2 regions of the Deinococcus deserti VCD115 genome follow, and region 1 is predicted to be linked to the other one. Evidence: riboswitches for the same ligand, from Rfam matches in the RefSeq annotation. Region 1 holds a riboswitch; the other holds the start of a gene.
The links. A riboswitch is a leader RNA that binds a small molecule or an ion and turns the genes downstream of it on or off. The one in region 1 is predicted to bind cyclic di-GMP.
Positions count from the first base shown of each region.

Region 2: another riboswitch for cyclic di-GMP. It lies ahead of DEIDE_RS13535 (family 16 glycosylhydrolase); the one in region 1 lies ahead of DEIDE_RS14380 (right-handed parallel beta-helix repeat-containing protein).

Region 1 covers NC_012527.1:237,896-243,173, forward strand. Annotated here, with positions in the region: gene DEIDE_RS14380 (right-handed parallel beta-helix repeat-containing protein) at 319-2,220, opposite strand; cyclic di-GMP riboswitch class I at 2,235-2,310, opposite strand; gene DEIDE_RS14385 (IclR family transcriptional regulator) at 3,212-4,063, opposite strand; gene DEIDE_RS14390 (bifunctional sugar phosphate isomerase/epimerase/4-hydroxyphenylpyruvate dioxygenase family protein) at 4,124-5,278, opposite strand, start outside.
Region 2 covers NC_012527.1:22,947-28,224, forward strand. Annotated here, with positions in the region: gene DEIDE_RS13515 (hypothetical protein) at 1-438, shown strand, start outside; gene DEIDE_RS13520 (hypothetical protein) at 689-925, opposite strand; gene DEIDE_RS18115 (DNA/RNA non-specific endonuclease) at 992-1,828, shown strand; gene DEIDE_RS19125 (hypothetical protein) at 2,215-2,394, shown strand; gene DEIDE_RS13535 (family 16 glycosylhydrolase) at 2,944-3,618, opposite strand; cyclic di-GMP riboswitch class I at 3,799-3,874, opposite strand; gene DEIDE_RS13540 (hypothetical protein) at 4,184-4,624, shown strand; gene DEIDE_RS13545 (5'-3' exonuclease) at 4,852-5,278, shown strand, end outside.

The DNA.
Region 1 (5,278 bases):
AGGCGATTCGTCAATCTGAACTGGACAGTGGACTAGTCCGCTGTCCAGCTCTCTTTGAACAATAATCTGCTTTACCCTTGTGGGACGTAGCGTGACCGGAGCAGGCGTTTCCTGATGTCACGCAGGACTACCTGTGACAGGCCCGAATTACCAGTACGGCGCACTGAGCACTCAGAGCTACGTCCCAAAGTCCTCCTGAGGCCTTGGAAAGGGAGTCGCTGGTCGGGCGGGGCTGAAGCGGCGCAGGACGGGCACGGTCCCGAGCAAAGCAACCGTCGTTCCCCACCTGGGGAACGACGGTTGCTGATCAGCCAGCGCTTACTGGCAGGAGATGGAGACGCCGGTACCGGTGTTGCCGTCGCAGATGTTGTTGCTTCCGGCAAGGATCACAGCGGAGCTCACCGACGAAAAGGTATTGCTGGTGAAGGTGTTGTTGTTATTGCCACTGTTGGCCGCGTAGATCCCCGTGTTCATGCCGCTGAAGGTATTGCCGCTGAAGGTCGTTCCCGACACGTACAGGTCGAACATCACCCCCGCCGAACCCGAGCCACTGAAGGTGTTGCCGGTGAACCGGTTGCCGGTGGCGTTGCGGTTGAAGATCACGCTGTGCCGCGCGCTGCCCTGGAAGGTGTTGTTCGACACCGTATTGTTGGTGCCCATCAGGCGCAGCGACACGTACGAGTTGGTGATCCTGTTGCCGCTGATGGCAATATTCTGCGGCACCGGACCGCCCCCGTGGGCCTGAAGACGGATGGCGTCCTCATACCCGTGAGGCGGCTGCTGCCCGCCGGAACTCGCTCCGAAGGTGCCGTAGGTGGTGTTGTTCGTCACCCGTCCGCCGATCACGCTGCTGAGCTGCAACGCGGTCGAACCGTGTGAATCCACCCCGGAGAAGCCACGCACAGTGTTGTTCTCGATGATGCCGTTGCTGACCTGATTCACGCCTTTTTCGGGCAGCGGCATGATCTTGATGCCGTCGCGGGCAAAGCCGTCGACCGTGTTGCCGCGGAAGGTTACGTTGGAGGTGCCTTCGGTTTTCATGCCGGTGTTGCCGAACCCGGTGGACACGTTGCCTTCGATCAGGTAGTCGCTGCCCAGCTGGCCCAGCAGCCCGATCCCCGCCGTCAGCGTGGTCGCGCCGTGGCCGGTCACGCGGTTGCCCAGCCATTTCTGGTGGGTCGAAGACATGCCCACCACGCCGTGGTACTTCACCTGCGAGACCGTGTTGTTGCTGACGGTCGTGCGGGTGGCGTTCTCCACTCCCACACCACAGCCGCCCAGCGCGCTGATGGTGTTGCCGTCCACGACGGCGTCTGCTCCACCACTGACGCGGATGCCGTCAATCCAGCCGGTCCCTTCGCCGGCACCGATGACGGTGAAGCCACGGACGGTGGTGGCCGACGTATTGACCAGGTGCACCAGGGCCGTACCGGAGAAGCCGCTTCTGGCCTTGAGGGTGGCGCCCTGACCGGTGACGGTGATGTTGCTGGTGCCGTTGAACGTCACGGCCTTGCTGATCAGGTAGGTGCCGGCCGGAAACACCAGGGACTTGCCGCTGGCCGCTGCTTTCTGAAGGGCGGCGGTGTCGTCGGTGGCGCCGTCGCCTTTGGCCCCGAAGGTCCTCACATCGACGCCGCTCGCGGTGCTGGGAGCAGGAGCTGGCGTTGGCTCTGGGGTGGGCGTTGGAGCTGGGGCGACGGTGGTGGTGACAGGGGCCAGGGTGAGGTAGTCGATGTAGGCGTTGCGGTCGCCGGTTGCGCCACCCAGGTCGTTGATGAACACGGCGCTCAGCACGTCACCGGCTTTTATGTTCAGGTTGCCCAGGGCGACGGCAGCGTAGGACAGCGGCGTGACCTCGACCCGTTTGATTTCGGCGCCGTTGACTCGGAGGCTCAGCATCACGTTGCCCTGGAAGGCGGTCTGCCGGGCCTGCAGGGTGGCCGTGAAGGTGCCCGAGGCTGGAACCGCGAAGGTGGCGGCGTGGTTGTTGCCGAGCAGGACGACCGTCTGCTGTCCGTCTGCCTGTGCGTCGTACTGGGTCCGTCCACCAGCCGCGACGCCCGGCTGCACTCTGGTGGTCAGGGCTTCCGCGGACACTGTGATGTCGGACGCGGGGCTTTGATTCATTGCGGGGGTTGGTGTCGTAGATCCACAGGCTGCGAGGAGCAGGGTGGCGTTCAGGATGGTCAGATGAAGCGGTTTTTTGATTGAAATATGCATAGTGTCTCCCTGCTTTCGGTAGCTCGGCCGACCTCAGGGGTCCCGGGAGCTTTGCGTCCCCGCCTCGCGACGGGTTTGCCTTTTTCGGTGTAGGAAGGACCCTGATCGGGTTCATCGCCTCATGCACATTAAGTTCTGGTAAATGACACTGATCTTACAGAGCTCTGGTTTTATTTAGGTTCTCACGAATTCTAATTTATTTAAAACGTTATTCTCATTGAAATTCAGGCACTCAAATGCGGTGTATAACATCACGCCTCTTTTGTTAGGCAGAGGGATAGCTACCGCTGACAGCAATCGCCAAGGCAAGCAGCCGCCTCCATTGGAACAGGCAAACTTCCTGTCTGGACGTGCGTCTATATCGACCAGACGGGCTTGAGCCAGGTGAAAGAGGTGTCGCCCGTCCCGGTAAGCGTGTCCGTTGCCTTCATCTGGGCCTGCATAACAGGCCGGGTGGTAGCTCCCAGCAGCTTGTGAAGCGTATAAACACGGATACCACACGGTTTCCGTGTCCCGACTTTGACTGGATCATCCGCAAGATCTGCTGCTCTACTCGCCGCCCTTGTCTTGGCAGGCATCACATGCCTTCAGGCCGAGTTTTGACAGAAAGTCAGTTATTTAACGCGAAGCTTCATGAGTTTAAGAGGCATGTGCAGAAAGGCTGCACTACCCTTCTTCGCGGCCAGCTGGCTTCCACAAGAGATCAGGCTCAGCCTCAACATCCCCTGCACGAGTGGCTTTCAGCTGCTTGCACGTCTCAAAGCCAACCCCCAGACTCTGCCAGATTCTGGTGATCCTCTCCACTCCGAATGCCCGGTTGAACATGCACGCCGCCTTCAGCCTGCATACCCACTCTTCCCTCGTTACGTTGACTATTAATCTGCTTCGCCATTGTGGGACATAGCGTGACCGGCTCAAATGATTCCACGTCAGTCCGCACAGAGACATTGTCATTAAGTGGACTCTCCGACAGAAAGCACTGCACGGCGGATCAGGGCTTTTCTTCCCTGCGTAGCCGGGTGCGCCGTAATGTGGCCTTGCCATTGATGGAGTGCCAGTACAGGCCGTCTTCGTTGTCCAGCGTAGAGTCATACCCGATGCGCCGCGAAGTAGATGCTGTAGCCGCCTGCAGGTGCGTGATCACACTGGCTTTGCGCTGCTGGAAATGCCGTGTGGAGAGAGAGACGCTCATGGCGGCGATCACCTCTCCATTGGGATCACGAATAGGAGCAGCAATACTACACAGACCCATGGCCCGCTCCTCAATGGATATCGCGTAGCCCCGCTCGCGGGTGTGCTTCAGGTCGGACAGCAACTCGTCGTGACTGGTAATGGTGTTCGGGGTGTATTGCCACTGATGCCCGCTGTCATACAGCTGCTGAATTTCACTGATGGGTTGGTGGGCCAGGATAATTTTCCCGAGGGCGGTCGCGTGTGGGGGCAGGATGCCGCCGATGGGGGTGTTCACCAGTGGGGCGTTTCCTTCAACCTTGTCAATGCAGATCGCCTGCCCACCGTCAAATGCTGCGAGATGCACCGACTCACCGAGTGCCTCGGCAAGGTGCGTCATCTCTTCGCGCGCAATACGCCGCCAGGGGGTGTGCGACATCAACACAGTATTCAGGGCCATGACCTGGAAGCCCAGGCGGTAACGGCCTGTGACGAACCGGTGTAGCAGGCCAATACGTGTCATGGCCGTAAGCAGCGCATGCACGCTGCTCTTCGACATGCCCAGACGTTGGGCGGCCTGCGTAACCCCGATCTCGGGATTGTCCACCGTGAACAGTTCCAGCAGCCGGCCTATGTTTTCGACGGACTGAACGCTGCGCGATTCGTGCTTCATAGGGGTTCCCCCTCTATACAGCAAAAGGTGCGCTGCGGTGTACCGTCCGCCGCGATGCGATCAGTTCGTCCTGGCCGCCTGCCGCGCGGCAAGCGCGTTCATCCGCACCGAAGCGTTGGCGGCTCCGAAGCCCGTATACCCGTCACGCTGCACCACTTCAAAGAAAAACCGGTCTTCGAAGGTGTTGGTGTAGACCTGCCGGAAGGTTCCGCTGGAGTCCTGGTCATACAGCAGGTTCAGGCGCCGCAGGGTAACAAGTTCCTCGCCGGGCAGCAGGAAGCGGGCGTCAAGGTCATCGTAGTAGTTCTCGGGGATGTCGAGCAGTTCGCCGGCCTTCTCGTCCACGGCCACCACCGCCTGCTGAAGGTCGGCGGTGGTAAAAGCGATGTGATGAACACCGGCACCTGACAGGGCATTGACGAACCGGCCAGTACCGGTGCGGCGGCTTTCCGAGACGTTGACCGGAAACGCCACCCGGCGGCTGGGGCTGACAAGTGCCAGACTGCTGACCAGGCCGTACGGATCGGGGATTTCGTGGATGGTTTCGGGCTCGAGCCCAAAGACCGTACGGTAAAAAAGCATGAAGCTGCCGAGTCGGTCGGGCGGCACGGCCTGCGCGACATGGTCGACTTCAAGGAGCCCAATTCCCGGACCGGGAGGACGCGAGAGGTGGAAGTCGGTACGGTAGAGCCGGTCGGCCAGCTCATCATCGACGAAAAAGAACAGCATGCCGTCCGGCGCGCGCAGGGCAGGCAGGCGGCACTCTCCCTCACCGATACGCTCCTCCCACGCGGTACACAGCAGAGCCATGGCGCGCTGCATGGCGCGGGCTGCGTCGTCGACCCGCAGACAGATGGCGCACACTGAGGGCCCATGCACCTGGAAGAAGTCCGCAGCGTGACTGTCGGGCTCGCTGTTCAGGATCAGATGAATGTTCCCCTGCTGATAGAGGGTGACTGCTTTGGACCGGTGCTCGCCCCGGCGTTCAAAGCCAAGGGCACTCACCCGGCGTTCCAGCGCAGGCGCACTGTTCGGATCCACTGCAAATTCCAGAAATTCGTAGCCGAGGAATTCTGGAGGGGCAGGCAGCTGAGTCGCTCCTGCTTCGGCCTCGACCCATACCAGCGACCGCAATCCGTCGTGAGCAATCAGGTGAGCGGACGCTGCCCGGAACTCATCATTGAAGATCTCCAGCGACAGGGGCCCCTGGTATCC
Region 2 (5,278 bases), 110 kb from region 1:
TGGAACCTCGCGGTCTGGCTGCCGACCGCCCTGGTCAGCCTGCTGTTTATCCGCGCCGTCTTGGGCGTGCGGATGCGGGAATTGATTGTGGAAATCGAGGAACACCAGACGGCCGCCATCGGTGCCGTGTTCTTCTGGGTATCTCTTGGCTTCAGCCTGCTTCTGAGCCGTACCATTGCCGATCCCGTGGCTGCTGGAGGAGGAACCTGGGCAGAAGCTTTCGCATGGCTTGCCTTGGCCGTCCTGGTGACGATGCTGCTGTTTGCACTGGGCGTGTTCCTGGTGTTCGGTACGCTGGCCCGCCGTAGAAAAGAAAGCCTGCTGGGCTATATCCGGCGCGAAATGCGCCACGAGCATAACCTGGCCTTGTCGTTCATCATGGGAGCACTCTTTCTGGTGCCTGTCGTGGTGACCTACCACCTTACGTTGTCTTCCTGATAGTTCCCAGGCCCGCCCCTCCTCAACCGTTGAGGAGGGGCGGGCCTGGTTCTTACCAGCCCATAAGCACGCCGGACAGCCCAGACGCTAAAACACACCTGCTCATAGTCAGGTAGCGAACCCTACTGAAGCTTCGGCAGGGCCATCCGGATTTATTGAGCAGCCATATTCTTCTTGGGAAGTTGGCATCAGGAAGTCGATATCTCCGTCTCTGGAAGGTAGGTACAACCGCCGGTCAAAACAGACCGCTTTAGAACCCTGATACAGCCAAGAGTACCGCCTTGGGCCCCGCCCGCACCAAGGTGAGAAGGCCCTGGCCATCAGAAAACAGCCATCCCGATAAGAACTGAAAGAAATCTCCTGAGGATCCGGCCATTCTCTCGCAGGCAACCACCTGCTGTTTTGTTGTCACAACTGAGCCAGTTGCACTGAAAATTATCTTGTCAAAGAGCAGGTCGATTCCTTGACTTTCGTAAGGTGTGGTCATGGTGATTCCTGACGACGTGTCATTTTGGCCCGTTATGATCTGGGCACGCTCATCTCAGGAGGCCATGTGAAACACCTCTGCTTCACCGCCGTGCTGTTCACTGTCCTGCTCTCGGGCTGCGACCTGCCCCAGGAGCAGTCCGACCCACAGTCCTCCACCACCCAGACTGCTCCACCTTCTCAGACACCGGAAAATCAGGGATCGTCGCAGGCCGCGTGTGACAACCGCATGGTCCTTCCAGCTGACCAGCGATATATCGCACTCTGTGACGAGATCAGTATTCTGTACGACCCCAAGGCGCGAATTCCTAGAGCGGTCCTTGAAGTCCTGAGCGCTCAGAAGTTAACTGGAGAGGCGACCCGGGAAGACGATCAGTTCCGCGAGGATGACCGCCTGCCAGAAGCAGCCCAGGCCCAGGTTCAGGACTACCGGCGCAGCGGCTATGACCGCGGGCACCTTGCCCCCGCCGCCGATTTCAAGCATTCCGAGGAAGCCATGGCCGCCTCCTTTCTGCTGAGCAACATTGCGCCTCAGCAGGCACAGTTCAACCGCAATGCCTGGGCTGGGCTGGAAAGTGCCACACGCCAGTGCGCCCTCAACCAGCGGCAGCTCAGCGTGGTGACCGGAACCATTGGAGAAGGCGGCACACTCAAAGAGGAGGGCCGGGTGGCCATTCCAAGGCAGTTTTACAAGGTGTGGCTTACATCCCGTGGCTACCGGGCGTGGGTGATGCCCAATGTGGGTGCGGGCGTTCCACAGAAGGAGCTTACCGGCAGCGCATATGCCCGTTTTGAGGTGACTCTTGATCAGCTAAGGCAGGCAACCGGGTTGAACCTCGCCCCTGGTGTTCCTGGAGAGAAAAAGGGTCGCCTGTGCCCAGGGAGCATTCCTCTTTCCCAGTAAACGCTGCCCAAGGAGCCAAGATATGCACGCCGTATCCGGCGGCTTCGTAAAAGCCTGGACATTCTCGTAGGGAGAAGAAACCGGAGGTTGCGTTGTGGCTCCTTTGATACGGCAGCTCTCGCTGATCGACTCACCGGTGCGTCTGTCTGACGGTCAGATATGGCCACAGCCCGCCTAACCACTTTTCCAGGTCACGACTATGGCCGATTTACTGATCTGAGCGTAAGTGATAGCGCCCCTGATTCTCCAGTCGAAACCCTTGAGGCAAAGAAAATAGGAGTCCGTAGGAGGACGAGCCAGGTCAAGAGGGAGACTTTCCGCTGCTGCCTGCCGTATCAAGTTGTAGCGTACCTGCTATCCGCTACCTCACCTCTTCAGGAATTTGCATGCCCACCTGGATTCGCAACCACCGCCGCAAGATTACCGTTCTTAGTGCGGTACTGCTCATTGTCCTGCTCGGCCTGACCGGTGTGCTCACCAAGGGAGTGGCCTTAGTCTTAAGCCTGATGGTTCTGACGTTCCTGTACAAACTCCGTCAGCATGGGACGTATACCGTGAATCAGTGAATCAGTTCACCGCTCCTGCTGAGGTGGCGGTGCAGACCGGCGCGGCCGCGGGGGGCGCATCACACGCGAACCACGTTGGCTCTTGCGGTGATGGAAACTGTTGAAGACCTGCCCTCATCCAGGAGGGCAGGTCTACGCCCATTTTTGACTGGTCGTCAGGCCCGAGGTATTTCTATGAGGAGCGTTTCTAGGCTGTCATCGCTGTAAATCATCGTATAGGTCAGTAAAAGCGCTGCTGCATAGCAGATGCCGTCCGTTCACCTCCACGACCAAGTCGAGAGGGGATTATTTTCTGCTGTTGAAGTCTGGAGTCAAAACGGGGCCATGCCCCATTCACCTGATTTATCCCACACGCGTTCAACGGCTGTCGCTCCAGGAAGTCAGCCGGCGGTCTACTTGTGGCTGTTTTTTGCCCGTACCATCTGCAGGCTGATCACAGTCGTGCGCTACACTTCTCAATCCGCTGACTGCTTCTTCCTGTCTTTCTGCGTCATGGGTCGGCAGCAAGCTCAGCCTTAGGGCCCGATTTGAGCCGCTGGTGTCAGGCGCTTAGTGGCTTGGGGTGAAGCTGACGTAATCGACGAGCATGTACTGGGTGCCTGCTGTGCTTTTGCCCCCCCACAGTGTGGAGTTTGTCGGCCACAGGTTGAACATCAGGTGCGCTTCGGTCGCCGGCACCACGCTGGTGATCGTGCGTTTGAGCACGCCGTCGATATAGAAGTCCACCTTGGTGGGCGCCCAGTCCCAGCGGTACGTGTGGAAGTCCTGCGACAGGTCGGTGCCGGTACCGCCGGTGCCGTAGTCATGACGGTTGGTGGTCTGCCAGGTGCCGATCCAGTCGGTGGTGCGGTTTTGCCCTTCGATTTCGTGGTCGATTTCGGTCTGCGAATCATTGACGAAGTTGAAAAAGGCGGTGATGTTGCCGCTCACACCATGGCCACGCACGGCAGGGTTGGCGCTGCTGCTGGCGGCACGCAGTCGGGCTTCATACCGTCCATAGCCGTATTTGGCGTGGGTGGCGAGTTCGGCAGCGCTGGCGACCAGACCAGGGGTGACATCGAGCTTCATGACAAGGTAGCCGCCGCTGACGGTGACGTTCGCGGGGTTCCAGGTGCCGTTCAGGCCGTCTTTGGCCCAGAAGGGTTTCCAGCCGCTGTTCGACAGGGCCCAGCGGGTGGTGTCGAGAGTGTTGAAGTCGTCTCGCCAGCTGCCAGCAATCTGCACAGAGTCAGCTGGGGTTGGAGCTTGAGCTACCGGAACGCTCGGGATGCGAGCCACAGGGGTCTGAACAGGACTTTCAACCACGGGGGCCTCTGGGGCGCTCGAGCACGAAGCGAGCAGCAGGCCCAGAACGGTTACAGCGGTCAGATTACGAAATGCATTGCGCATGAGAACTCCCTTGTCTTCGGTAACTCGGCCGACCTCGTGGGTCCCGGTAGCTTTGCGTCTCCGTCTCGCGGCGGATTTGCCTTTTTCGGTTTCAGGGAGGAACCCACACCTGGGTTCATCACCGCCTGCAGATTAAGCCCAAACAAATAACAAAGTCCTTACACTACGACTTGCCTCAGAATTCCCACATTTAAGGGCTTAAAGAATTCATAAACATAATCGATCCTTTATGATCAGTCTGCTCAATGATGTTGTAGACGCCATTTAGTCGTCAGCTCGTTTGATGGCGCCTCTCAGAGCTTCGCTCTGCCTTCATGAAGTCCCCATTTGTCTACAAGCCCCCCACCAAATGAAAATCAAACAGGTGCGCTTTGTTGTGCGCGACGGGTAAGCTGGAGACATGAAAGTGCTGTTGACTGCCACCGCCCTGCTTGGCCTGGGAGTCTCGGCGGCACAGCCTACAACTTCCGGTTGGCCGCAAGGAAGCTGCCTGCACGGCACCACCATCAATGAAAGTGGCCGGCCGCTGAACCTGCGTGCGCTGGAAGGCCATATCCGGCAACTGCTTCAGCAGGCCAAAGTGAGCCCAGCTGCTGTCTGCAGCAGTTACCTGAACATTCTGGTCCAAGCCGAGTCCCTCAGTCAGCAGAACACACGCATAACGGCACACTTGATTCTGGCCGAACGCGAGGTGTCCCTGACTGATGTCAAACGCAATGACGCAGTTTCCAGATGCAGCCTCACCGTCACTGACGTCGTCCATCAGGATGAAGATTTCTTCGCCAGCGCTCAGGCCGTACTGACACGCGTGTTTGCCCGCGCTCCCCAGTGCACCCGCTGACCAGACAGGGTAATAGGGCGTTGATCACCCCGTGTCTTGCGGTCCAGCACGCCGAACCTGCATGATGACGCGGTGATCCGCCGCATCAAACGTGTTGAATTCACCCTGCGAGGCGCCGACGTGGATGGCCCCACAGACAACCCGTATACACAGAGCACAGACGCTTCAGGCGGGCCGGCTCATTTCATCCGGGTGATACCTGTGGCCGTGCGACCTTCAGGCGTTTCTTGACTGCCCTGTTGATCGACAGCAGCAACGCAATCTGCCGGGCGTATTACGGCAGGGCAGGAGGCCAGGCGCACGCCGTGCCGCAGGTCCTGTGCGAAGTGGTGTGGTCATTGCAGCACCGCTTTCAGGCTGAACATGTCATCGCTGCGCTCGATGACACCCGGAATTTCAGACAGAGCCTGTACGAAAGCTACAAAGGGCACCGGACACCCAAGCCAGCGGATCTCACGCACCTGCTGACACAGGCCGCTGAACTGATGGGCGCAGCCGGAGCGATTCCAGCGCTGGCTCCTAACCATGAAGCGGATGATGTGATGGGCACTCTTGCCAGGCGTGCACCCGGACGGGCCGTGATTGTTACCAGTGACCGGGACCTGTTCTCTGCGGTCACCGAGACCGTGCAGGTCTACGAGCCGCGCTCTCGGA